DNA from 3 places in the Virgibacillus sp. LDC1 genome. Region 2 is predicted to be linked to each of the others. Evidence: riboswitches for the same ligand, from Rfam matches in the RefSeq annotation. Region 2 holds a riboswitch; each other region holds the start of a gene.

Region 1 (7,482 bases), 200 kb from region 2:
TTATACAAGAGGATGATAAGGTCCGTTTATCGCCCCGTAAATCGTTCGAAAAGTGGAGACAGGTGGTTGAGGGAACCTCATATTCTTGGAAGTCACAAGAGTTAAGCGTTCTCCCTCAATTGAAATCGATTGTCCGCAAGCAGACGGATGATCAATTAAGGCAAGCAAAAGAACAGGCCATACAGAATGCGAGGATATTCAGGGAGAACGAAGAACGGTATCTGCAGCTCATGGGCCTGTCGCCCGTCGCCTTCTTGTCACTGACAACCGCAGGTGCCATTATGTACTGCAATCCACAGGCCGAATCGCTGTTCGGTGCAAAGAAGCCCGAGGAGCTGCTTCAGCTTGAGATATACAAATTGGCTAGAGAAGATTCGCGGGTTGATCTGAGAGAGCAAATCAAACGGATGGAGCAGAATCAAACCCAATTAGTATCCGGTAGCGGCAGGTTTGTTACGCTGGAGGGCAACGAGATCGAGCTTGAATTTATGCTGGCGGCTATTCATCAAGGGCGCAAATCCTCCATTATGGTGATTCTGAGAGAAGGCACCGCGGATCATGAACCGGATCGGGTATACTCCGATGTGCTGGATCAGCTTCAGAATTACGTGACAACAGACCCGCTAACAGAGCTGCCCAATCCGCTGACATTTGAAAAAGAACTGTCGGTGGACTGGGAGGAGTGTATTCAGAACCAGCTTCCCTTGGCCTTGATGATGGTCGATATTGACGATTTCCGAGTATATAATACCCTTCACGGATTATATGGCGGTGATTTATGCTTGCAATGGATAGCCGATGCACTGAAAATTATTGGTGAGCACTATGGAGCGTCCATATCACGTTATGGTGGCGGGACCTTCATCCTGAAGCTGAGAAATGAAACTCCCGAACGTACCTATGAATTGGCCGAGAAGATCCGCCAGGGCGTGCTTGCACTCAGCATTCCCAAGGATCGCTCGGCAGAGGATGGGTTTATGACGGTAAGCGTGGGAGCGGCCTGCCTTACACCAGCATCCATGTTAAAGCTTACGGATTTGATCGCTGAGACGGAGAAAGCGATGCATATTGCCAAGAGCAAAGGGAAGAACAGAGTCACGCTGTATGGATATGATGCGGATTAAACGGTGGATTCGAATTTACGCTGCCATCGGAAGCACCAGAATGAATAACGGTGGTTGACAGCAAAGAAAGCCTGACGCTCAATAAGGGAGCAGCAGGCTTTCTTTGCTGAAAATGATAGAATGGATGCGCAAAGCAGATTTAAGATTGGGCTGTGGAGGTGCAACATGACGCGAAATATGCCGGCAAGGGAAGCTGAAGGCAGAAAAATGCGTACCGTGAATCAAGTTTGGCTGGGGCTAATTGGCATCCTGCTGATTTATACGATTTATGTGGGCAGCGCCATTTGGAACTACGCGCAAAGAACAGTAAATATCCCGTCTGATGCAGCCATAGTGCTGGGGGCTGCTGTATGGGAGGGGGAGCCTTCGCCTGTTTTTCAGGGACGCATCGATCATGCACTATGGCTGTATGACCGTCAGTACGTAGATAAGCTGATATTTACAGGGGGACGTAGTTCGGGGGATGATCTCGCCGAATCGGAAGTTGCCAGGCAGTATGCCATCGAGCACGGTGTTCCAGAGAGCGATATTCTTGTCGAGACGGCTTCGACGATCACCGAGCAGAATCTGTATTATGCCAATGAAATAGGAGGTACAGCAGGGCTGTCCTCCTATCTCATCGTAAGTGACCCGCTGCATATGAAGCGGGCCATGATGATGGCAGAAGATATGGGGCTTGAAGCCAATCCTTCTCCCGCATCTCGGAGCGCGTACCAGAGCCTAAGAAGCAAAGTCCCTTTTTTAATCAGAGAAGTCTTTTATTACATCGGTTATCAATTGGTTGCGCCATTCCGCTAAAGGGTCTGCCCAGAGGAAGGCCGTGTCCGATTACAGATTCTTGAGGTCGTTCGCAAGCATCTGATGGCTATCCTGGTCGATTACCTTATCGAGATACCTTGTCGCGTTTTTTTTGGATGCCATAGCTTGCTCCTTGTTTCCTAGGACCAAATAGGCTCGGGCTTCCGCTTCATACCCGTAACCTATATAGAATGGCTCGAGGCTTGCCGATGATCCGACAATGATGCAGCGCTGGGCATAACGCAGCGCTTGATCGCCTTGCCCTACTACCGCATACACTCTGGAGAGCTGCCAATATCCAATGGAAAGGTTGCGCTGTGTATGATCTTCAACTCGTGTCCAGTGCCAAAACGAGCTGTGACATATGTGAATCATGTTTTCCTCGTCTTCCGGCGTACGCTGTGCGTTCTCCAAGATATCCCATACTTGATTGAAGCATTCCATCGCAAATTGTTTATGTGTTTTGGGTTCCTGATTGTCCATGCCTTTTCCTCCGATAATATGTATGCGTTATAAAGCCGGTAAATGGATCGTAAAGGTTGTCCCATGATCAGGTATGCTCTCTACGTTCATCGTTCCGCCATGATTATGAATAATGTTCTTGGTAATCATCAGTCCGAGTCCCGTCCCGGTGTCTTTGGTCGTAACAAAAGGCTGTCCCAGGGATTGGATTTGCTCCTGCGTCATTCCAACCCCTTCATCCTGCACGATAATTTGGACCTCTTGAGCGTTGTGCAGGATGTCCAGGGTAATGGTGCCGCCTTGATTCATCGCTTCCATGGCATTTTTCAGCAGATTGATGAATACTTGCTTGAGCTGGTTGACTTCACCCTGGACGAAGACCGGTACCCTCGGATAATGAGGGATGATCTCGATATTTTTGAGGGCTGCTTGAACCTTCATAAGCGTAATGATCTGTTCCATAATGGCATACACGTCGATGGGTCCGCTCACGTGAACGCCCTGCGGTTTCGAAAGTACCAGGAGTTCATTGACAATGAGCTCGATGCGTTTGAGCTCCGATTCAATGATTTCAAAATAGAGCTCGTTGCTGCGTTCCGCTGATCGCAGCAACTTCACGAATCCATTAATCGAAGTTAATGGATTCCGAATTTCATGGGCAATGCCGGCGGCCAACTGACCGGCGGTGGTCAGCTTCTCGGATTGCATCACGCGATCCTCTTCTATCTGCTGTTCTGTGATATCTCTGAAGATCCCGACCGCAGCTTTCTCGCCATCATAATTGATGATGAACGTGAACCCGTTGACCATTTTCTCTTGCCCGTCCAGACAGCGTATCAAATAATCGACGCTTCCGATCTCTCCGCTCTCCGCATATTTTGCCCTGCGTTTCATCAATGCGTTATGGTACGATGCGTCAACGATCACGTCGGTTGAAATTCCAAGGACGTCACGGGGATGCGTAGCGTTAACAAGTCTGAGCCCGGCAGGATTAACATAGTGGACAATGCCCTTTTTTGTGATGAGTACGGAGAGGGGCAGTCCTTCAAGCAGCTGCAGAAAAGAATGTTCCTTCTCGTTGAGCTTCTGTTCCTTCTGCTCCAGCTGGTTCATGAGCTGTCTCAGCAGCGTTCGATCCTCGAATTGTACCAAATATCCCTTGGGACCCTGCTCCGGATCCTGCTCAATGCTGCAACGTGCATGAAGGTATAACTCGCGATCGGACGGATGGCGATAAGCATATTCAAACGGGGTTACGGATTGCTGAAGGCCATGCGCAGCTCTTGCGTTCTGAACCACTCGATTCAGTAACTCGCGGAAGCTGTTTTCTTCTTGCGGCGCCCCGGCAGTTAACTCCTGCTGTGTGTATCCCAATAGATCACATAGTGCCGAATTGACCTTGAGAATCGTTCCATCAAGCGATACCATTGCCATTCCGATTACAGATTGTTCAAAGGCAAAATCATGATTAGGGCTGGAATAGGGCAGCACTGCAAGTCTCCTTTCAAAATTCTGGGAGGATTGAATGTACCCATATTATAAGTGGGTCGAAATCATTCATCAATCCTTTAAAGCGATAGATCTAAGCAGGAATTTCATACTTTCGCATAAAAATCTGCATCATCCATCACATTTGTCCTGAATTGAAAGTGTGCATGCCCCATAACATGAATCTTTCAGCTTAAGAATGGCAAGGCAGCGAGTACGCCTAGCCGTTCTCGAGGAGAAAGCAGGTTACACCGAGAAGTCGGTGTTTGTCAGTTGTTGAATTGCGTGATCTAAAGATAGCTTAAGCTTTTCCGTAATGGGCCCCATAGGCAGACGAAGGATATCCGATGAGATCAGGCCTTGCTGGGCAAGCAGCCATTTTAGCGGAGCGGGATTGGATTCTTCGAACAGCTTATGAATGTAGGGGAGCAGGACTTCAAACTCCATTTCGGATCGAGAATAATCTCCCCGGGCAGCTAATTGAAACACCCGAATGAAAGCCTCGGTATTCACATTAGCCGATGCCAGAATTCCGCCAGAAGCTCCATGACACAGCATCTCATGAAAGAGGACATCGTTGCCGCATAGAACGGGCTTTGTATCGTATTGGGATAAACTTCTCGTAAGCTCCGTACTCTCGGTGCTGTCTTTCACCCCGATCACCCCGGGGATCTCCATGATTCTTCTTACGGCATCAACCGGTAACCGGATTCCTGTACGCGAAGGAACCTCGTACAGAATGACCGGGATCCCGACCTCGGCCACCTTTCGGAAATGCTGCAGGATACCATCGATCGAAGGGCGACTGTAATACGGCGTGACCACCAATACCGCATCAGCACCGATATGACCTGCCAGTTCCGTTCGTTTCATACTGGACACCGTATCATTTGTACCGGTACCTATGATAAGGGGCAATAGCCGTCCGTCCAGACTCTCACGCGTTTCCTCCACAACCTGCACGACTTCCTCCCAAGCTACGGTCGGCGCTTCACCGGTCGTTCCGTTGATGACCAATCCCTGAATATCATAGGATAACAAATTCTTTAAATAACGATGATAAGACGGACGATCCAGTTCGTACTCCTGTGAAAAGGGAGTGATCACAGGAACATAAATGCCATGCAGTTCTTGCTGAGTCAGCATAATCTTTCCTCCAATTCATGGATGATGGCTATACTTTATCATGGGAATTAAGATCGGCGTTATCTATAATAATAGATAGTTATTATCAATATTATTGATAAGGAGAGAGTGATGGAACTTATCTACCTGCAAACCTTCAGGGAGGTTGCGATTCGCCAGAGCTTTACAAAAGCCGCGGATGAGTTGGGTTATGCCCAATCCAGCGTAACCACCCAAATTCAGAAGCTGGAGAAGGAATACGGCGTCAAGCTGTTTGAGCGGTATGGCAGAGGCTTGCGCCTGACGAAGTCGGGTGAGGAGCTGTTCAAGTATGCCGTTCAAATGCTGGATCTGTTTCAGCAGTCGAAGGAAAAGCTGACCAAGCAAGGTGGAGGCACCTTATCGATCGGAACGATAGACTCGTTGGCCGCTTATTTTCTTCCGTCCGTCATTCACCAACTGAAACTAAGGCATGAGGATCTTGTCATCCGTTTACAACCGGATCGTGAAGATAACATCATCAGTAAGGTGAGAGAAGGCGAGTACGATCTCGGTCTTATTTTGGATGAAAAACCGGAGGATTCCTCCTTGAATTGGATCCCCGTTCGGGAAGAGCCCCTCCTGCTGATTGCCCATCCGGATCATCCGCTTCATGTTGAACCGGTCATAGAGCTAGAACATCTGGCTGATGCCGAATGGATTATGCCCGAGGGTAGTTGTAATTACCGCATGATGTTGGAAAAGGTGCTGCGTGCCAGCGGAGTTCCAATGCGAATAGGGCTGGAATTGGGCAATCCCGAGGCAATCAAGAGATATGTGATGTCCGGTACGGGTATCTCATTATTGCCGAGGATGGTAGCAGAGGAGGAAATCAAGCGTGGTGAGCTTGCGATTCTTCCCTTTGCGCATTCTGACATTCGTTTGGATATTCAGCTGGTCATTCACCCCAAGAAGTGGCTTTCACAATCGCTGAAGGATGCAATCGATATGCTGAAGTCTAAATCCTAATGTCGCCTCGGGTGATATTGCAATTAGCGGGAAGATTCAGTATGATTTAAATAACAATGTATAGGTTTATGTGTGACTGGCGTAGCATGGGGGACCATGAGGGAGCACATAGATGACGACGGCCGTACGCCTGGGCAGAGGTAAGGGAGTTTATTTCCCTTACCTCTTTATTATCTTCTGCTTTTATAAGTCTCTGAAACTACGAAAAGGGGATAAAACCACGATGTTAAAAACGAAGAAAATACTGCTGCTAGGTTCGGGAGAACTGGGGAAAGAAGTCATCATTGAGGCCCAGAGATTGGGGGTTGAAACCGTAGCCGTCGATCGTTATGCCGACGCTCCTGCCATGCATGTTGCCGATCATAGCTATGTCATCGATATGCTGGATGGGGAGAGATTGCGCGCAATTATCGAGCAGGAGAAACCGGACTTGATCGTGCCCGAAATCGAGGCACTGGCTACCTCGGAGCTGGTTAAGCTGGAGGTAGAGGGGTATCGGGTTATACCTACTGCCAGAGCTGCGAAGCTTACGATGGACCGTGAAGGGATTCGCCGGTTAGCTTCAGAGGCGTTGGGACTTCCTACTGCAGACTACCGATTTGCCGATACGTATGAGGAATTTAAACAGGCTGTCCTGGACATGGGGTTCCCGTGCGTGATTAAACCTCTGATGAGTTCCTCTGGCAAAGGCCAGAGTGTATGTCGCTCCGAAGGGGATATTGAGCCCTGCTGGAACATCGCCATGGAAGGCGGTCGTGTACAGAACGGAAGAGTGATCATTGAAGAATTCATTACGTTCCAATCGGAGATCACGCTTCTGACCGTCCGCTCCGTCAATGGAACAAACTTCTGTGCTCCAATCGGGCATATTCAGGAGAGCGGGGACTATATCGAATCCTGGCAGCCGCACGACATGTCCGAAGAGCAGATCGAGGAAGCTAAATATATTGCAAGGACGATTACCGACGAGCTTGGCGGTTATGGATTGTTTGGTGTTGAATTGTTCCTGGCCGAGGATAAAGTGTATTTTAGCGAGGTATCTCCGCGACCGCATGATACCGGATTGGTTACGCTGGTCACGCAAAATTTATCAGAATTCGCGCTTCACGTCCGCGCCATTCTAGGGTTTCCGATCCCGGAGATCGAATGGATAACGCCGGGAGCCAGCCGTCCGCTGAAAGCGGCGCGAGAGCTGGAGAGTTACACAATTACCGGCGCCGAGCAAGCACTGGCTGTTCCGAATACGCAGCTGCGCATTTTTGGGAAACCGGTGACCAAGGTCGGAAGACGGGTCGCAGTAGCGTTGTCAACCGCCGGCGCAGTGGAAGAAGCGCGTTCGCGTGCGAAGCAGGCTTTGGATAAGCTTGCTGTTGAAGAAGCATAATCGTTCTTGATTCTTAGGATGGTGCTTCCATGATCATATAAAAAAAGATCAACCGATTAACCGGTTGATCTTTTTTCATTGACGTTATTTCGT
Region 2 (7,482 bases):
AGCATCAAACCCAGCACGATACCGAGCACGGGGCTGCCTCCGAACACCCTGAATGCGGACCATGCCACCAATGCCGGCAAGAAAGCAAAAGCCGTATCCGTCAGTACCTGGGTGAAGAGCAGAAAATTAGGCGAGATATCATCCGGTACCGCTCCAAACCAGGCCAGGACGGTTTCTTGCGTCAATAATCCCCGTAATCCCATGAACAAACCTGTGGCGACCAATATCGGGATAATCGGCACAAACACGTCACCGAACGTACGAATCGCCCGCTGAAACGGATTCCCTGATTTTTTCGCCTCGGACTTCAACTCATCCTTGCTTGTGCTCTCCAGCCCAAGCGATTCAACCGCTTCAAAAATCTGATTAACGGTTCCTGTTCCGAAAATGATTTGATATTGTCCGGAGTTAAAAAAAGCGCCTTTAACCTTATCAATATTCTCGACCTTCTTCTGGTCTATCTTCTTCTGATCGTGAACCATAATTCGGAGTCTCGTAGCACAGTGAGCAAAGGAAGCAATGTTCTCCCTGCCACCGATGGCTTCCACTACCTGCCTTGCAATTTTCCGATGATCCGCTGCCATGTTCATTCATCCCCTTCTATATCTTTTACGGCTTGGGCAAGATCCCACTTCGTGACCTTCAAGCCGGCGCTGCCGTTCTTTGCAAAAAATCGAATATGACGGCTGTCCTCCTTGGGAAATATCCGACTCGTAAACACCTCTTGGCCATCATTGACGAACACTTCTGCCGAAGAAATATCCACAAAGAGATGGAATTTGATCGAGTCTGCTTTATTATGCAGCATACAGGTTCGTGTCGTTCCGTAATCACTCACAATCGTTGCACCCGATGATGAGCGATCCAGTGTAACCTTCTGCCTGACAGCGTCATACCAAATGACTGTGCGCTCCGTTTCGCCGGCTCGAAATTCAATGCCGACAACGTCCGCTTCGATCGCATGGAACTCGCATATCATCTCGAATACGGTCCCTTCTAACCCTGTATAATTCTTCACCTCGCTGTATAACGTATCCGCTGCTTCCATGGCTGTCCCACGAAGCGTTTCCAACTCGGGGACCGGCTGCTGAATCAGCTTGCCCTCACGGAAAGTGAGCACACGCGGAAGAGTCAAACAATGGGCCCAGCCATGCGAGTCCGTTGGATAGACAACCTCCGGCAAACCCATCCAGCCTACCAGGATGCGCCGCTCCTTCTCATCCAGCATGGTCTGCGGTGCGTAAAAATCAAAACCTCGGTCCAGTTCGTAAAAAGGGCCGTGTTCAAACTCCAGCGTATCCCGATCCAGCGGTTTGCCCGAGATGTAGCCGGATTGGTAAATGTTCCGGAATTCGTCGTTTTGCGGACTCAGCCCCTGCGGTGAAAACAGCAGCACGCCCTGTCCTTCCAGTTCAAAATAATCGGGGCATTCCCACATATAGCCGAAATGTCCAAGACGGGTTTGGATTTCCCCTTTGCATGTCCAATCCAGCAAATCCGGTGATTCATAGACAACAGCCGTTCCTGTCTGATCACCCCTCTGGGCGCCGATGACGAACCGGAACAGGTCTTCGTCTTTCCATACCTTCGGATCCCGGAAGTGCTCGGTATATCCGTCCGGCACACGGTCAATCAGCGGTTGATCGAATTTCGTAATGGTGCCAACGCGGTCCATCACCGCCATGCATTGATAAGAATGCCTGTTCCATCCCTCATCCCGGGTGTTCCCGGTATACATCAAATACAGTATGTCGTCTTTCACGATCCCACTTCCCGAATAGGCGCCATATGCGTCAAACGAGTGCCCGGGCTCAATGGCAATGCCTTTGTTTTGCCAGTGCACCAAGTCCTTGGAGGAGGTGTGGTACCAGTATTTCAAGCCGTGAAACGTACCCAGCGGAAACCATTGATAAAACAAGTGATATTCCCCGTTATAATAAGAAAATCCGTTGGGGTCATTCAACAAGCCCATGATGGGCTGTATGTGAAACCTCTGCCTCCATTCGCTTTGTTTTGCTTGCTCCTTTAAGGAGGAAATCTCTTCGGGAGAGGCCTGATCCAGGCGTCGGTATTTCCGTTCTCTGTCCATGTCTCTTCTCCTTGTAAATGGGCTTTCTAATAGCAACAAACGGATCATGCTGTGCGTGAACACCAGCCTGATTCACTTGCAGTGGAACCGGTTCCAATTCGAGGTAAAAATAATGAACTCAGCTCCAATACCAGGCAAAAACAGTATTGGAACCGGTTCCGTTTTTTTCAGTATAAAATACCTAATTTAGATTGTCAACGCTTTCCCGATGAATCATATCGCAATTCATGACCGTCAGGAAATCCACAGGCTCGTCGTTGACCAGCTTTATAATATGCTGAGCTGCGAGGTGGCCCGCTTGGGAATATCCATATTTAACGGTTGTCAATCCGGGATGAATCACTTCGGTTACGTCGTATCCGCCAAAGCCGGTAACGGAGAGTTCGTTGGGAATATGAATGCCTCTCATGTGCGCCGCTTTCATCACGCCCAGCGCTATGTTGTCAGTAGCGCAGACCACCGCAGTAGGCATCGTTCGGTTTTGCTCAAAAACAGCCAAAGCCTCCGCAACTCCATCCGCCATCTTAAATCCACTTTCATAGAAAATCGCTTCCACCCCGTCATACTCGCTTAACGCCTTCAGAAACCCTTCTTTCCGCTGAACTCCGACAGCAACGTCTTTTTCCGTCACACCGATATAAGCTATATGACGGTGTCCCTTGGACAGCACATATCGGCCCATGTCATAGCCTGCGGCATGGTCGTTATAAATCATGCTGTGGACCTCCTTATGCTGTTGTCCGAGCAGAATGACGGGAATGCTGATCTCTTTAATCGCGGCAAGATGTGTTTCCGTCACCTGGGTGGCGAATAAAATAATGCCAGATATTTTTTGCCTAGCGAGATCATACAGCGCTTCTATCTCCCTGGATAAATCCTGGCTTGCATTGATGATGAGAAGATGATAACCGTGTTTCCTTAATTCTTCATCCATGCCGGCAACGGTCTGCGATGCTGAGAATGAATCCAGACGCGGCACAATGGTGCCGATCATGTTGGTTTTTTTCGCTTTCAAGCTCTGTGCGAACGAATTCGGAATATAGCCGGTTTCCTGAATGACCAGCTCAATCTTTTGGCGTGTCGCATGACTGACGGAACCTCCGTTTAAGAAACGGGAGACCGTGCTTTTGGCAACTCCGGCTTTTTTGGCAATATCTGCAATCGTGTTCTTCATTCGGTTCTCCCGGGAGCCGTTTGCGGCGCTGCACCGAACGGATAAACCTCCGCAGCTCCTTGCTCCGCCACACAACAGGCAATGATTCGTTTGTGCATGAATCTCTCCCCTTCGATTTCACTTTTTCCTAACTATAACATGACGTCTGGGCATCCGTGAAATGCAGACTTCACCCCGAGCCTTTGATGGGCAATACTTTTCTGCGTTCCAGACTCTAGCGGGGAACGAAGCGATTCAAAGGGGGATTCTCCATGCAACTCCCCTTTCGGGACGCGCAAATGAACCGTGCCTTATCCCGTTATTACATGGTTACTGTTAGGCTTGCACGGTTCGCTCAGCCGATTCGACGGTATGCTTCAGCAATGTAGCAATCGTAACGGGGCCAACACCGGCAGGTACTGGTGTAATTGCGGATGCCAACTTCGCGCAGGCTTCGTAATCGCAGTCGCCGATATTGCCTGGATTATAGCCGGCATCCAATACGACGGCTCCCGGCTTGATCCAGTCCCCTTGAATGAAATTAGGCTTGCCTACGGCCGCAACCACGATATCCCCCTGGGACACAATCTCCCCAAGGTTCTTCGTTCTCGAGTGGCAGATCGTAACGGTAGCATTGCGATTAAGCAGCATCATCGATACCGGCTTACCCAGAATCGGACTGCGTCCGACCACCACGGCATGCTTCCCTTCGATCGGCAGATCATAATAATCCATAATCGCAATAATCGCGGCAGGCGTACAAGACGGGTAATCGGCAAAACCAAACGCATTTTGCGAGAAACCAAGCGTGGTCACTCCATCCACGTCTTTTTCAATATCAATAGAATCAAAAGCCGCCCGTTCATCGATATGATGCGGAACCGGATGCTGCAGCAGAATGCCGTGGACATTCGGATCCTCGTTCAGCTCTTGGATCGCGGCAATCAGCTCTGTTGTCGTTGTCGATGTCTCCAGTACCACTTTCTTCGATATGATGCCAAGCCGCTCGCAAGCATTTCCCTTCATCCGCACATAGGTCGCCGAGGCAGGATCATCGCCAACCAGAATCGTTGCCAGACAAGGCGTTACCCCTTGCTGCTTCAATTCCTGTACCTTTACGGCCAGCTTGGCCTTGATATCGTCGGATACCTTTTTTCCATCCAAAATTACGGGTTCCTTACTCATGCTAATCCGCTCCTTCGCCATTGTATTTAAAAAACATAAAGAGGCAAGGCGACTTCATCGTCTCCTTACCTCTTGCCCAGGCGTACGGCATATGATCCTATGTGCTCCCTCTTGGTACCCCAAGCTACGCCAGTAACACATAGATAACTTTTTTTAATATACCACGACTTTGGACATCGCGCTACCGATTACGAAACTGACCATTTTAAATCGTAATCTTTTTGATTAATTTAGGGGAATCACGTATGTTGCTGATGGTACAAGCATAGAATGTCCTAAGATCAAATCGCTCCAGGAGGCCCAAATGAAATATCCGGTAATCTTCAGAATGCTGCCCTTCATTATTCCGCTTGTCTTCGTGATTCCGGTCTTGACGATATGGCTGCAGAAGGATTCAAGTCTAATCTCAAGCCATGACATACAGCAGGTAAAAACCATTTTTACGGGTATTTTCCTTGAGGCACTTCCGTTTGTGCTGCTTGGGGTGCTAATTTCGTCCCTCCTGCAAATGTTCGTCAAAGAACAATGGGTGCGTCGTATCACGCCCAAAAATCCGGTCGTCGGCGTCCTGTTCGCTTCCATGCTGGGGATCATGTTTCCCATATGTGAATGCGGTATGATCCCGGTCGTCCGAAGGTTGATGCTCAAGGGGATGCCTGCCTACATCGCCGTAACCTTTATCCTCAGCGGTCCCATCCTGAACCCCATTGTGTTCGCTGCAACGATCATGGCCTTCCGTTCGCATCCCGAAGTGACGATCGGCCGGATGGGACTGGCTTTTGCAGTCGCGGTGACGGTAGGTTTGCTCGTCTATGTTTTTTCAAGGAGCAACCCGCTCAAGCGTTCTTTTCAAGAGTTTTCCGAACGTGATTCCGCCAATGGCGGACGCAAGCTGCATGAGCATCCCAAAACATGGAGAAGCATGTTTGTCCACGCCGGAGACGAACTGATTGAGATGGGCAAATACCTGGTTCTTGGCGCATTCCTGACGGCCTGCATCCAATCCTTCATTCCAAGGGAGGAGCTGCTGGCATTGGGGAGCGGTCCCGCCGCCTCTTACTTGTTCATGATGGGGTTTGCTTTCATCCTGTCCCTCTGCTCGACTTCGGATGCCTTTGTGGCATCGGCGTTCACGCATACCTTTACCGTAGGCCCGCTTGTTTCCTTCCTGGTGCTCGGCCCGATGCTGGATTTCAAAAGCCTGCTCATGCTGTCGGCTACCTTCAAAACCAAATTTGTGATCGGTTTAAGCCTGCTGGTGATGACGCTCGTATTTATCGGCTCTGTAGCCGTTGACGCTCTATTGGGTGGTTAGCTGGCGAGAGAAGGAAGATTTGCGAAAAACGAAGAGGAGATTACCGGGACCGTTCAGACTCACCAGGTACCCGTTGAGATTGGAGGTGATTGGGACCATGAAGTCCAGTTTGAGGATACGGATTCACTATACGCTCCGGTCGCTGCTTGTTGCGTCTCTCGCCGCTTATATCATGCATCTGAACGCTTCAGATTCGCTTGAATATTACTTAGCGCCTCATATGCAGACCCTGCTGCTTCTATGCCCGGTTCCGCTGTTGTTCATTGCATTCGGCATGATGTGGCATTCCCTTGCAGGTGATTCCGGAGAGGTGTGTGATTGCGAGCACCCCCTTCCTGCCGGCCTTGTCAAAAACGTAACGGTATACGGGCTATTCATGGTGCCGCTGCTGTTTGGCCTGCTCCTGCCGGACCAAGCCCTCGGCAGCGATATGGCTGCCAAAAAAGGCATGATCTACACCTATCCGAATCCCGATGTACGCCGTAAAACCGATGACCGCAACGCTTCCGTCTTTTCGGGCACGGATAAGCAATTACCCGAAGTTGATCAGGGAGCACCAAAAGACCTCACATTAAACGAACGATTCGTTGCCACGGACATCTATAGCGTGGAGTTTGCAGAGCTTGCCAAGCGCTTATATACGCTGCCCGTCATCCGGGTGGAACCGGACATTTTCTCGGAAACCGTCGGGGCCATGGATATGTATAAAGAGCAGTTTCAAGGTAAAGCCATCACGGTCCAAGGCTTCGTCTTCCGCGACGGGCATATGAATGAGGATACCTTTGCCGTCAGCCGATTCCTCGTGATGTGCTGTACGGCCGATGCTGTCCCGTTCGGGGTTCTTGTGCGCGGCACAAATGCTGCCTCGTTCGCTAATGACACGTGGGTTCAGATCGATGGCACGATCCAGGTTACCACCTTGAATGGTAAAGAGACTCTGCAAATTCAAGCGGAGCAGATTCAGCCGATTGAGCAGCCGGCATCCCCTTACATTTTCACGAATCCGGACTCCGTCGCGGAGTTTGATGAACTATATTCGAACATAACGATACCGGGAGGTAACAAATAAATGAACAAGATACCTGTTGTACTGATCAGTGGGTTTTTGGGAAGCGGCAAAACCACGCTGCTGCTCAGACTGCTGGCGTATGCCGCCAAGCGGCAGTGGAGAACCGCCGTATTAATGAATGAGATGGGCGAACAAGATGTGGATGGCGATACGGTCTCCGGCGAAATGCCCGATCTTCCGATTGAGAAGCTGCTCGACGGATGTATCTGCTGTACCAGGCGAGACGAGCTGGGTCAAGCATTACAGACCCTGTTCGATCAGAAGCCTGATCTCGTATTCATCGAGACGACCGGCGTGGCGAATCCTGAACAGATCCTGGAGGATCTGCAGGATCCATCCCTGTCTAATCAAATCTCAATCCAGCGCAAAATCGCCTTGGCCGACTGCGGCAAATTTCTGGAATACAACAGCTACTTCGCATCCAGCCGTGAACTGGTCCGCACCCTGAGGGGGCAGATTAGCTTCGCGGATATGATCATCCTGAACAAGGCGGGGGACTGCGACGATAAACAGATCAACAAAGTCATCACCTCCATCCGAAAAATAAACACGACGGCAAGTCTGGCCGTAACCGACTACAGCCGGTTGGATGAGAATGAAGTGTTTACGTCGCTTCAGCTTCAGCCCCGGGAGGATGGGATCCATTCGTCTCCACCTTCGAACCGGAGGCA
Region 3 (7,482 bases), on a different contig from region 2:
CCTCTTTGCTTGTTTTCAAATATTCAAGACGTACGAATGACTGGCTTGGCTCTATTTCGTGCCGTACAACCGATCCCCTGCATCACCAAGGCCCGGTACGATGTAACCATGGTCGTTAAGACCCTCATCGAGAGCAGCAACATAGATGTCCACGTCAGGATGGGCATCATGGACAGCCTTCACACCTTCCGGTGCAGCCACGAGGTTCATCATCTTGATCTGGGTACAGCCGCGTTTCTTCAGCACGTCGATCGCAGCGATGGCGGACCCGCCTGTCGCGAGCATCGGATCGATGACGATCAATTCCCGTTCCGTAACATCGGTTGGAAGCTTTGTATAATATTCAACAGGCTGAAGCGTTTCGGGGTCACGAAACAATCCGACATGCCCTACTTTTGCAGCAGGAAGCAACTTAACAACTCCGTCCAGCATGCCTAGACCGGCGCGCAGGATCGGTACCAAGCCGAGCATGCGGCCGGAAATGACTTTTCCTTGGGTTTCAGCTACCGGCGTCTGCACGGATATCGATTCAAGAGGAACCTCCCGCGTAATTTCATAAGCCATCAAAGTCGCGACTTCGTCTACCAATTCGCGAAAGTCTTTTGTGTTAGTCCGCATATCGCGGATAAATGTAAGTTTGTGTTGAATCAACGGGTGATCACAAATCACCAATTTTCCCATGTCTGGTCCCTCCGGTTTGAGTACAAATGTTATTTCAATATGGGCGTAAATATTTGTGAGCTCCATAAATCCTGTCTATTATATCATTCCCTCTAGTCAATTGACACCTGCACGGGTCATGTTTTATTCCATGAGTTTTTGACCTTATAATCGAACCGGATCTTCTTCTGCCCTGAACCTAGGTTTTCCATTCTCGCCTATATTGATGCTAACCGGGAAGCAACCTGACTGGGAAAATGAGAGCATAGCAATCTGGCCAGAATGTTTATAGCTCCTAAAAGGACCCCACCTGCATCAGGCGGGGTCCTCTTATCATAGGCTTCTTATGCAAAGGAAACTGTGATTAATATTTCATTTCAGCATAGAGAGGATATTGATCTGTAAGCTCAGCCACCAAACGGCCTGCTTTTTCAAGCGTTGCCTCGTCTTTCGGCTGCTTCAATGTCATGGCTATAATTTTCGCGATGGTCACCATCGCTTGCTCATCCATACCCCGGGAAGTAACCGCAGGGGTACCGATACGGATACCGCTGGTGACGAACGGGCTGGTCGGATCAAACGGGATGGCATTCTTGTTCACGGTAATGCCGATGGAGTCCAGAACTTTCTCCGCGTCTTTACCGGTGATGTCCAGATTACGGGTGTCCACAAGCATCAGGTGGTTATCGGTTCCGCCGGATACGATGTTCAGACCTTCCTCGATCAGGGTATCGGCCAGCACTTTCGCGTTCTTTACGACGTTCTCTGCATACGTCTTGAAGGACGGATCCAATGCTTCGCCAAGCGCAACGGCCTTGGAAGCAATGACATGCATGAGTGGGCCGCCTTGGGAGCCGGGGAATACCGCTTTATCGATCGCTTGCGCCCAAGCTTTTTTGCACAAAATCATACCGCCTCGAGGTCCGCGAAGCGTCTTATGCGTCGTTGTCGTTACAAAATGGGCATGCGGAACCGGATTCGGATGAAGTCCTGCCGCAACGAGACCTGCAATATGGGCCATATCGACCATAAACAACGCACCAACATCGTTCGCGATGGCAGCAAGCTTTTCAAAATCAATGATGCGAGGGTATGCACTTGCACCCGCCACGATCAGGCGAGGGCGATGCTTGAATGCCGCTTTGCGGACTTCGTCGTAATCGATAAGGAACGTGTCTTCTTGCACGCCGTAGGCAACGAAATTGTACAGAAGGCCGGAAGCGTTAACCGGGCTTCCGTGAGTCAAATGGCCGCCATGGGCCAGGTTCATGCCGAGCACGGTATCTCCAGGTTTCAGGGCTGCCAAATATACCGCCATGTTCGCTTGGGCACCGGAGTGCGGCTGAACGTTGGCATGCTCGGCTCCGAACAGTTCTTTGGCACGGTCACGGGCGATATCTTCCACGATATCCACACGCTCACAGCCACCGTAATAGCGTTTGCCAGGGTAGCCTTCCGCATATTTATTCGTCAGAACGGTCCCCATGGCTTCCATAACCGCTTCGCTGACAATATTCTCAGAGGCAATCAGTTCAATGTTGCTGCGTTGACGCTTCAGCTCCAAATCCATCGCTTCCAATACAGCCGGGTCACTCTTCCGCAAATGTTCCATCATGTTCATATCCTCCCATAATCAATCATTATTTTTTCTTGCAAATTCAAAACTACAAGTTGTCATCATTAAAAAAGCGAGTTCTCATTCGAATCAATCGCACAGCGTGGAATCATCCCTCTGCTCAAGCCGGTACACCGCGCGTTCTCCGCCAATCAGCTTCGGGCGGGTATAAGCCGCGGTTACGCGCGCCTCTCCGATATAACGCTCGCTCGGCCTGAACGGAACCGCCACTCTCCGCAAATGCATGCCGATCAGCGTCTCGCCGATATCGACACCCGCATGGGCTTCAATCGATTCCGCAAGGCAAGGCTCCTTCATGCTGCGGTAAGCTGCGGAAGCCATCGACCCGCCCGCTCCCGGAATGGGAACAGCCGCCACTTCCGTCAAGCCCAGCCGCTCAAGCAGCTCGCGTTCCATGACAAGCGCACGGTTCAGATGCTCACAGCATTGATAGGCCACAGCAAAACCGAATTCCGTTTGAACCTCGGCAATGCCCTGAAGGAGCTGCTGAGCCGTTTCTAAAGCGCCTCCTGTACCGATCCGTCGTCCGACCACTTCACTGGTACTGGCTCCGATGACCAGCACTTTACCAGGGCCTAAGACGGCCGCTTCGGCCAGTTCGCGGACAATACGCGCTGTCTGTTCGTTCAAGGAAACCTTGGAGATATCCGTCATGTCACAGTCCTCCCGATGATTTTTTCACAGAAGATGCTTCATTCCCCTATCACGATAGCCGCAGCTGCTTTACGCGCGCGTTCACCTATCGCGATTCATTCTTCAGGTAACGCTCCTCGATGGCCTTGATCTTGTTCACGCGGCCGACATGGCGCTCGCCATGACTGAAATCCGTTGTCAGCCATGCGCTGACGATTTCGGCGGCAAGTCCGGGACCGACGACACGCTCACCCAGCGCAATCACGTTACTGTCGTTATGCTCGCGAGTCGCTTTGGCTGAGAACACATCATGGGTCAGCGCGCAGCGAATACCCGGCACCTTGTTGGCCGCAATGCTCATGCCGATGCCCGTGCCGCAGATTAGAATGCCGCGATCCGCTTCACCCGAGACGACCTTCTCGCACACCGGTAGGGCATAATCGGGATAATCCACGGAATCGGAACAGCCGCAGCCCAGATCCTCCACCTCGTGTCCAAGACCCCGAATGACTTCCACGATTTCCTCTTTCAGACGAATGCCGGCATGATCCGTACCCAATGCAATTTTCATCTATGAAAAACCCCCTCGTATGTTCGCTTTTGCGTTTTAGCTTGTTTCATTATAACCCAAACTCCACGCAAAAGACGAAAAAAGAGCAGTCGGCGCACGTATTGTGCTCCAAATGCTCTTTGCCCAGGCGACCGGCCGTATATTCCGATGCTCCATCGTGGTTTCATCCACTTCGTCGCCAGTTACACCGGATCTTTTGTTTTTCACCTTCATCTTAAAGCAATACCTTGTGAAAGGCAAGCGGCTTTTTTAGCCATTTGAGCACGGATGTACTCTTCGATTCCGTCTAAGCCGACCCTATTTATGCTGATCCGCTTCCAGCTTGTCCAAGAGACGAAACAACGCCGTCCGAATCTCTGCAGCCGTCGCTTCATATTCCTCCCGCGAGCCTCCAAAAGGATCGGAGATATCGAAGCTCGGGATACGCTGTCGCAGCTCAATCAGACGCTCCCGGTCACGGTCGCTGACATCGCGGCCCAGAGATCTGGCCAGCTCAAGCGCTGCATACAGACTATCCTGTTCCCGCAGATCATCCAGCACCCGGCGGTCATCCTCAACAAACTCTTTCAGAGTGTGCATCTTGTCTGCAGCATGCGGGAACTGCCTTATCGCATACTGCTTATGCGACTGGGTCAGCGTCAGAATCAGGTCTGCCCACTCCACCAGGTTCGCGGTCAATGGTTTGGACACCAAGCGTTCTTGGATATCCTGGTCTCGCAGTATGGATTCCGCATGATGGGACACCGGCATTCCATCCACGGCCGAGACACCGGCGGACTTCGTTTCCAGCGGGACGCCCCGTTGTTTGGCAAGCTTGCGCAGCATGCCTTCAGCCATCGGACTGCGGCAGGTATTTCCCGTGCAGACAAACAGTATATTTTTCACGGTCCCATTCCTCCCGTTCGTAGGTTCTTTGGGGTTATTGTAACAAATATAACGTCAAAAGATAAACATCATGCCAAAGATGACCAAAATCAGCCCGCCCAGCATTTCACCGTACTCCCCCAGCTTGTTGCTTACCTGACGGCCAAGCAGCAAGCCGAGAATGGACAGCAAACCGCCCACGATCCCGAAGGAAATCACGATCAACAATACATCATCCACAAACATCCCGAGCGAAACGCCTACCGAGAAGGAGTCGATGCTGACGCTAAGCGAAAACAGCAGCATACCTAAAAATGCGGTAGGATGGATTCGCTGTCCTTCTCCGCCCCGCAGGGCGTTATACATCATATGCCCGCCGAGCAGAAGCAGCAGCCCTCCGGCCGCAAGCCCTGTGACGTGACCCAGTAACATGCCTACATAGCGGCCGGCAAATAAACCCAGCAGCGGCATCAGCATGTGAAACAACGCGATCATGAAACTGATGCCCAGCATATGGCCTAAGCGCATACCGCCTCTCATTCCAACTCCGATTCCAAGCGAAAATGCGTCTAGCCCGAGTGCAACCGCCATCAGCAGAATCGCCGCAAGCTGTCCCGATTGGACAGACGCCTCCAGCATGCCCATTCCCCCAAGTCCCATGGTCTTGTACACCATATGCGGACAAGGGGTAAATGATGCCAAAAGCGTTCATTCGGCAGCTCAATTCACATCGATGATGTGGTGTCCCGCGGCCTTCAACAGCCGGTTCATGACGGCTGCTCCGAGGCCTTGCTCCGGACACGCTTCGGCCAGAATGAAGGTCGCGCCTTCGTCATCGAACCGGCGCAGGCCGGCGTACAGACGGCGGGCCACCTCCTCCGGCGCGGCCAGGCTGCCGAGCGAGACGGCAACGTCCGCGCGGTAGTGACCGATGTGCTCGTCGAATGACAGCACGCCGGTCACCTCCCCGCGCCGGGCGGCCGCCTCAAGCTCGGCCGCGATGCGTGCCGACACGGCGTCGGCGCACGGGCCCTGCACCACGCACATCGCACCCTTCGGTGCGTAGTGCGTGTACTTCATGCCCGGCGAGCGCGGCGCCGGGCTCTCCGCATCCCCGGCGGCGCGATGCAGCGCCGGGTCCATGCGCACGCTTGCCGCAACGGCGGCAAGCTGCTCGGCCGTGACGCCGCCCGGGCGGAGCACCGTGACGGCGCCGTCTTCGCCGACTTGTACCACCGTCGACTCGACGCCCACCCCGGCAGGGCCGCCGTCGAGCACGCCGTCGATCGCCCCGGCCAAATCCTCCAAGACATGGCTGGCCAGCGTCGGGCTTGGCCGACCGGAACGGTTCGCGCTCGGCGCAGCCAGCGGACGCCCGGCGGCGCTGATCAAGGCCAGCGCCACGTTGTGATCCGGCATCCGCACGGCAACGGTGTCGAGCCCTGCCGTCACACGTGGGGATACTGCTCCCGGTTTAACGGGCAGTACCAGCGACAGCGGCCCAGGCCAGAACCTTGCCATCAGCGCCCGTTCCGTCTCATTCACATGACGGACCAAGCCGTCGAGCTGAGTCAGCTCCGAAATATGCACGATCAATGGATTGTCCGACGGCCGGCCTTTCGCGGCAAAAACGCGCTCAACCGCTTCGGTATTGCCGGCGTCTACGCCAAGCCCGTAGACCGTTTCCGTCGGAAAGGCCACCGTTCCGCCGAGCTCCAGCACCTGCCCCGCTTCCCGCAATGCCTGCTTCGCTTCCTTCTCCGAGCCCAAGCCCTCCCTGGAAAGCGAGTTCGAGACGTGCCACACTTGAGTTGATTTTGCAGCAGCATGGCGGAAGCCGTTCTCCCGCTGCTGGTTAGGTTCCATGCCGTTCTGTTCCATACCTATCCCAATCTTTCTGTATATGAAATATATAAACTTCAATGCGAGTTTTGCCTATGTCCCAAAATAAAAAGCGCTTTTCGTTCTTCAGTCCCGTGCCGGTCCCCATTCAAACCAGTCGCGCCAAAGAGAAAGCACTCTTCTACATTAAAGTTTATCATACCGGGTCAGGATTGAAAATCAGCTTACTCATAATCCTAGAACAAGCTTACCACCCAGTTCCAAATGCCAAGGAACATATCCCACAAGAAGAAGCGGACCTCCGGTTCGCTATCGCCTGCATTCTTCGGTGCTTCCTCTTGGGAAGTTTCACCAGCCTCTGCAGAAACCGTTTGGATACCTGTGTCAACAGGCTGCGCCGCCGCATCCCCGCTGCCACCATCGATGAAACAAAGCGGTGGGAACAAGACGCACCACCAGTTCTGCCCTTGACCTTCCCCTAATGTGATTCGCAGCGCATCGTAATCGCCGGCCGGATACACCGTGCCCCCGTATAACTTCGTCGGGAACGGCACGACGCCAAGCTCTACGGTGTAACTGTACGTAATTCCTCTTTTCTTCAACTCTTCACCCACCAATTGGCGGATTTCCGGAAGATGCTGCCGGGTTAATTCTTTGGCGTCTTCCAGGCTTTGCGGGTTCTCCAGCTGCAGGACCCAGAGCTGCATTTGCTCAACAACCGAATCACGAATCTCTCGTTTGACCAGCTGATCGGACGGGCTATCGGAATTCGCCAGAATGCGAAGACGTATCGATTCCTGGGGGATCGGACCGCCAACAACGGAAGCGTCAATCTGCTGTCCTTCCCAAGCCATGATGACCATAAACATACACGATAAGAGCACAACCATTTTTTTCACGATAATACGGAGGGTTTCACTATAATTTTTCATCTCGGACAACCGCCTCTCTATGACGAAACTCTATGATGCTATCAGTATGTCCGCCGGAAAAAGATATAAACGTAGAATCTAGCAATTTGATATAAAAATCATAGATGGGTGCGGCACGAACCAAAAAAGATGCGATCCCCATTCGGAATCGCATCTTCGCCAAGCTCGATTATTTATTGTCTGTTCTCCATGCCCACATTTTTAAACTAGAGATGGAGCGGTTATTGAGCTTCCCGCAAGGAAAAGTTTAGGCCTGCTTAGAAGCCGCCGGGCGATATGCATGCGGATCCGGCATATCTTCCTCCACTTCCTGTCCATGCAGCTTCACGCTCATGGCTACCCCC

Evidence for each region. Region 2 has a riboswitch for ZMP and ZTP ahead of OHJ21_RS11845 (bifunctional 5,10-methylenetetrahydrofolate dehydrogenase/5,10-methenyltetrahydrofolate cyclohydrolase). Riboswitches for the same ligand answer to the same signal wherever they lie in the genome.
Region 1: it holds a riboswitch for ZMP and ZTP, as region 2 does, so the genes downstream of both, purT (phosphoribosylglycinamide formyltransferase 2) here and OHJ21_RS11845 (bifunctional 5,10-methylenetetrahydrofolate dehydrogenase/5,10-methenyltetrahydrofolate cyclohydrolase) in region 2, are expected to answer to the same signal.
Region 3: it holds a riboswitch for ZMP and ZTP, as region 2 does, so the genes downstream of both, rpiB (ribose 5-phosphate isomerase B) here and OHJ21_RS11845 (bifunctional 5,10-methylenetetrahydrofolate dehydrogenase/5,10-methenyltetrahydrofolate cyclohydrolase) in region 2, are expected to answer to the same signal.

What each region holds. Positions count from the first base shown of each region.
Region 1 covers NZ_JAOXLZ010000001.1:2,487,025-2,494,506, reverse strand. The annotation lists gene OHJ21_RS11055 (diguanylate cyclase domain-containing protein) at 1-1,124, shown strand, start outside; gene OHJ21_RS11050 (YdcF family protein) at 1,290-1,922, shown strand; gene OHJ21_RS11045 (hypothetical protein) at 1,953-2,405, opposite strand; gene OHJ21_RS11040 (PAS domain-containing sensor histidine kinase) at 2,433-3,875, opposite strand; gene dapA (4-hydroxy-tetrahydrodipicolinate synthase) at 4,119-5,018, opposite strand; gene OHJ21_RS11030 (LysR family transcriptional regulator) at 5,130-6,005, shown strand; ZMP/ZTP riboswitch at 6,068-6,148, shown strand; gene purT (phosphoribosylglycinamide formyltransferase 2) at 6,229-7,389, shown strand.
Region 2 covers NZ_JAOXLZ010000001.1:2,688,091-2,695,572, forward strand. The annotation lists gene OHJ21_RS11830 (sucrose-specific PTS transporter subunit IIBC) at 1-590, opposite strand, end outside; gene OHJ21_RS11835 (glycoside hydrolase family 32 protein) at 587-2,089, opposite strand; gene OHJ21_RS11840 (LacI family DNA-binding transcriptional regulator) at 2,271-3,263, opposite strand; gene OHJ21_RS11845 (bifunctional 5,10-methylenetetrahydrofolate dehydrogenase/5,10-methenyltetrahydrofolate cyclohydrolase) at 3,579-4,427, opposite strand; ZMP/ZTP riboswitch at 4,495-4,574, opposite strand; gene OHJ21_RS11850 (permease) at 4,732-5,742, shown strand; gene OHJ21_RS11855 (TIGR03943 family putative permease subunit) at 5,840-6,811, shown strand; gene OHJ21_RS11860 (CobW family GTP-binding protein) at 6,812-7,482, shown strand, end outside.
Region 3 covers NZ_JAOXLZ010000006.1:512,538-520,019, reverse strand. The annotation lists gene upp (uracil phosphoribosyltransferase) at 52-681, opposite strand; gene OHJ21_RS30155 (serine hydroxymethyltransferase) at 1,025-2,275, opposite strand; gene OHJ21_RS30150 (TIGR01440 family protein) at 2,366-2,950, opposite strand; gene rpiB (ribose 5-phosphate isomerase B) at 3,036-3,500, opposite strand; ZMP/ZTP riboswitch at 3,615-3,696, opposite strand; gene OHJ21_RS30140 (low molecular weight protein arginine phosphatase) at 3,798-4,385, opposite strand; gene OHJ21_RS30135 (manganese efflux pump MntP) at 4,440-5,003, opposite strand; gene OHJ21_RS30130 (L-threonylcarbamoyladenylate synthase) at 5,085-6,245, opposite strand; gene spoIIR (stage II sporulation protein R) at 6,443-7,138, opposite strand; gene OHJ21_RS30120 (FtsW/RodA/SpoVE family cell cycle protein) at 7,386-7,482, opposite strand, start outside.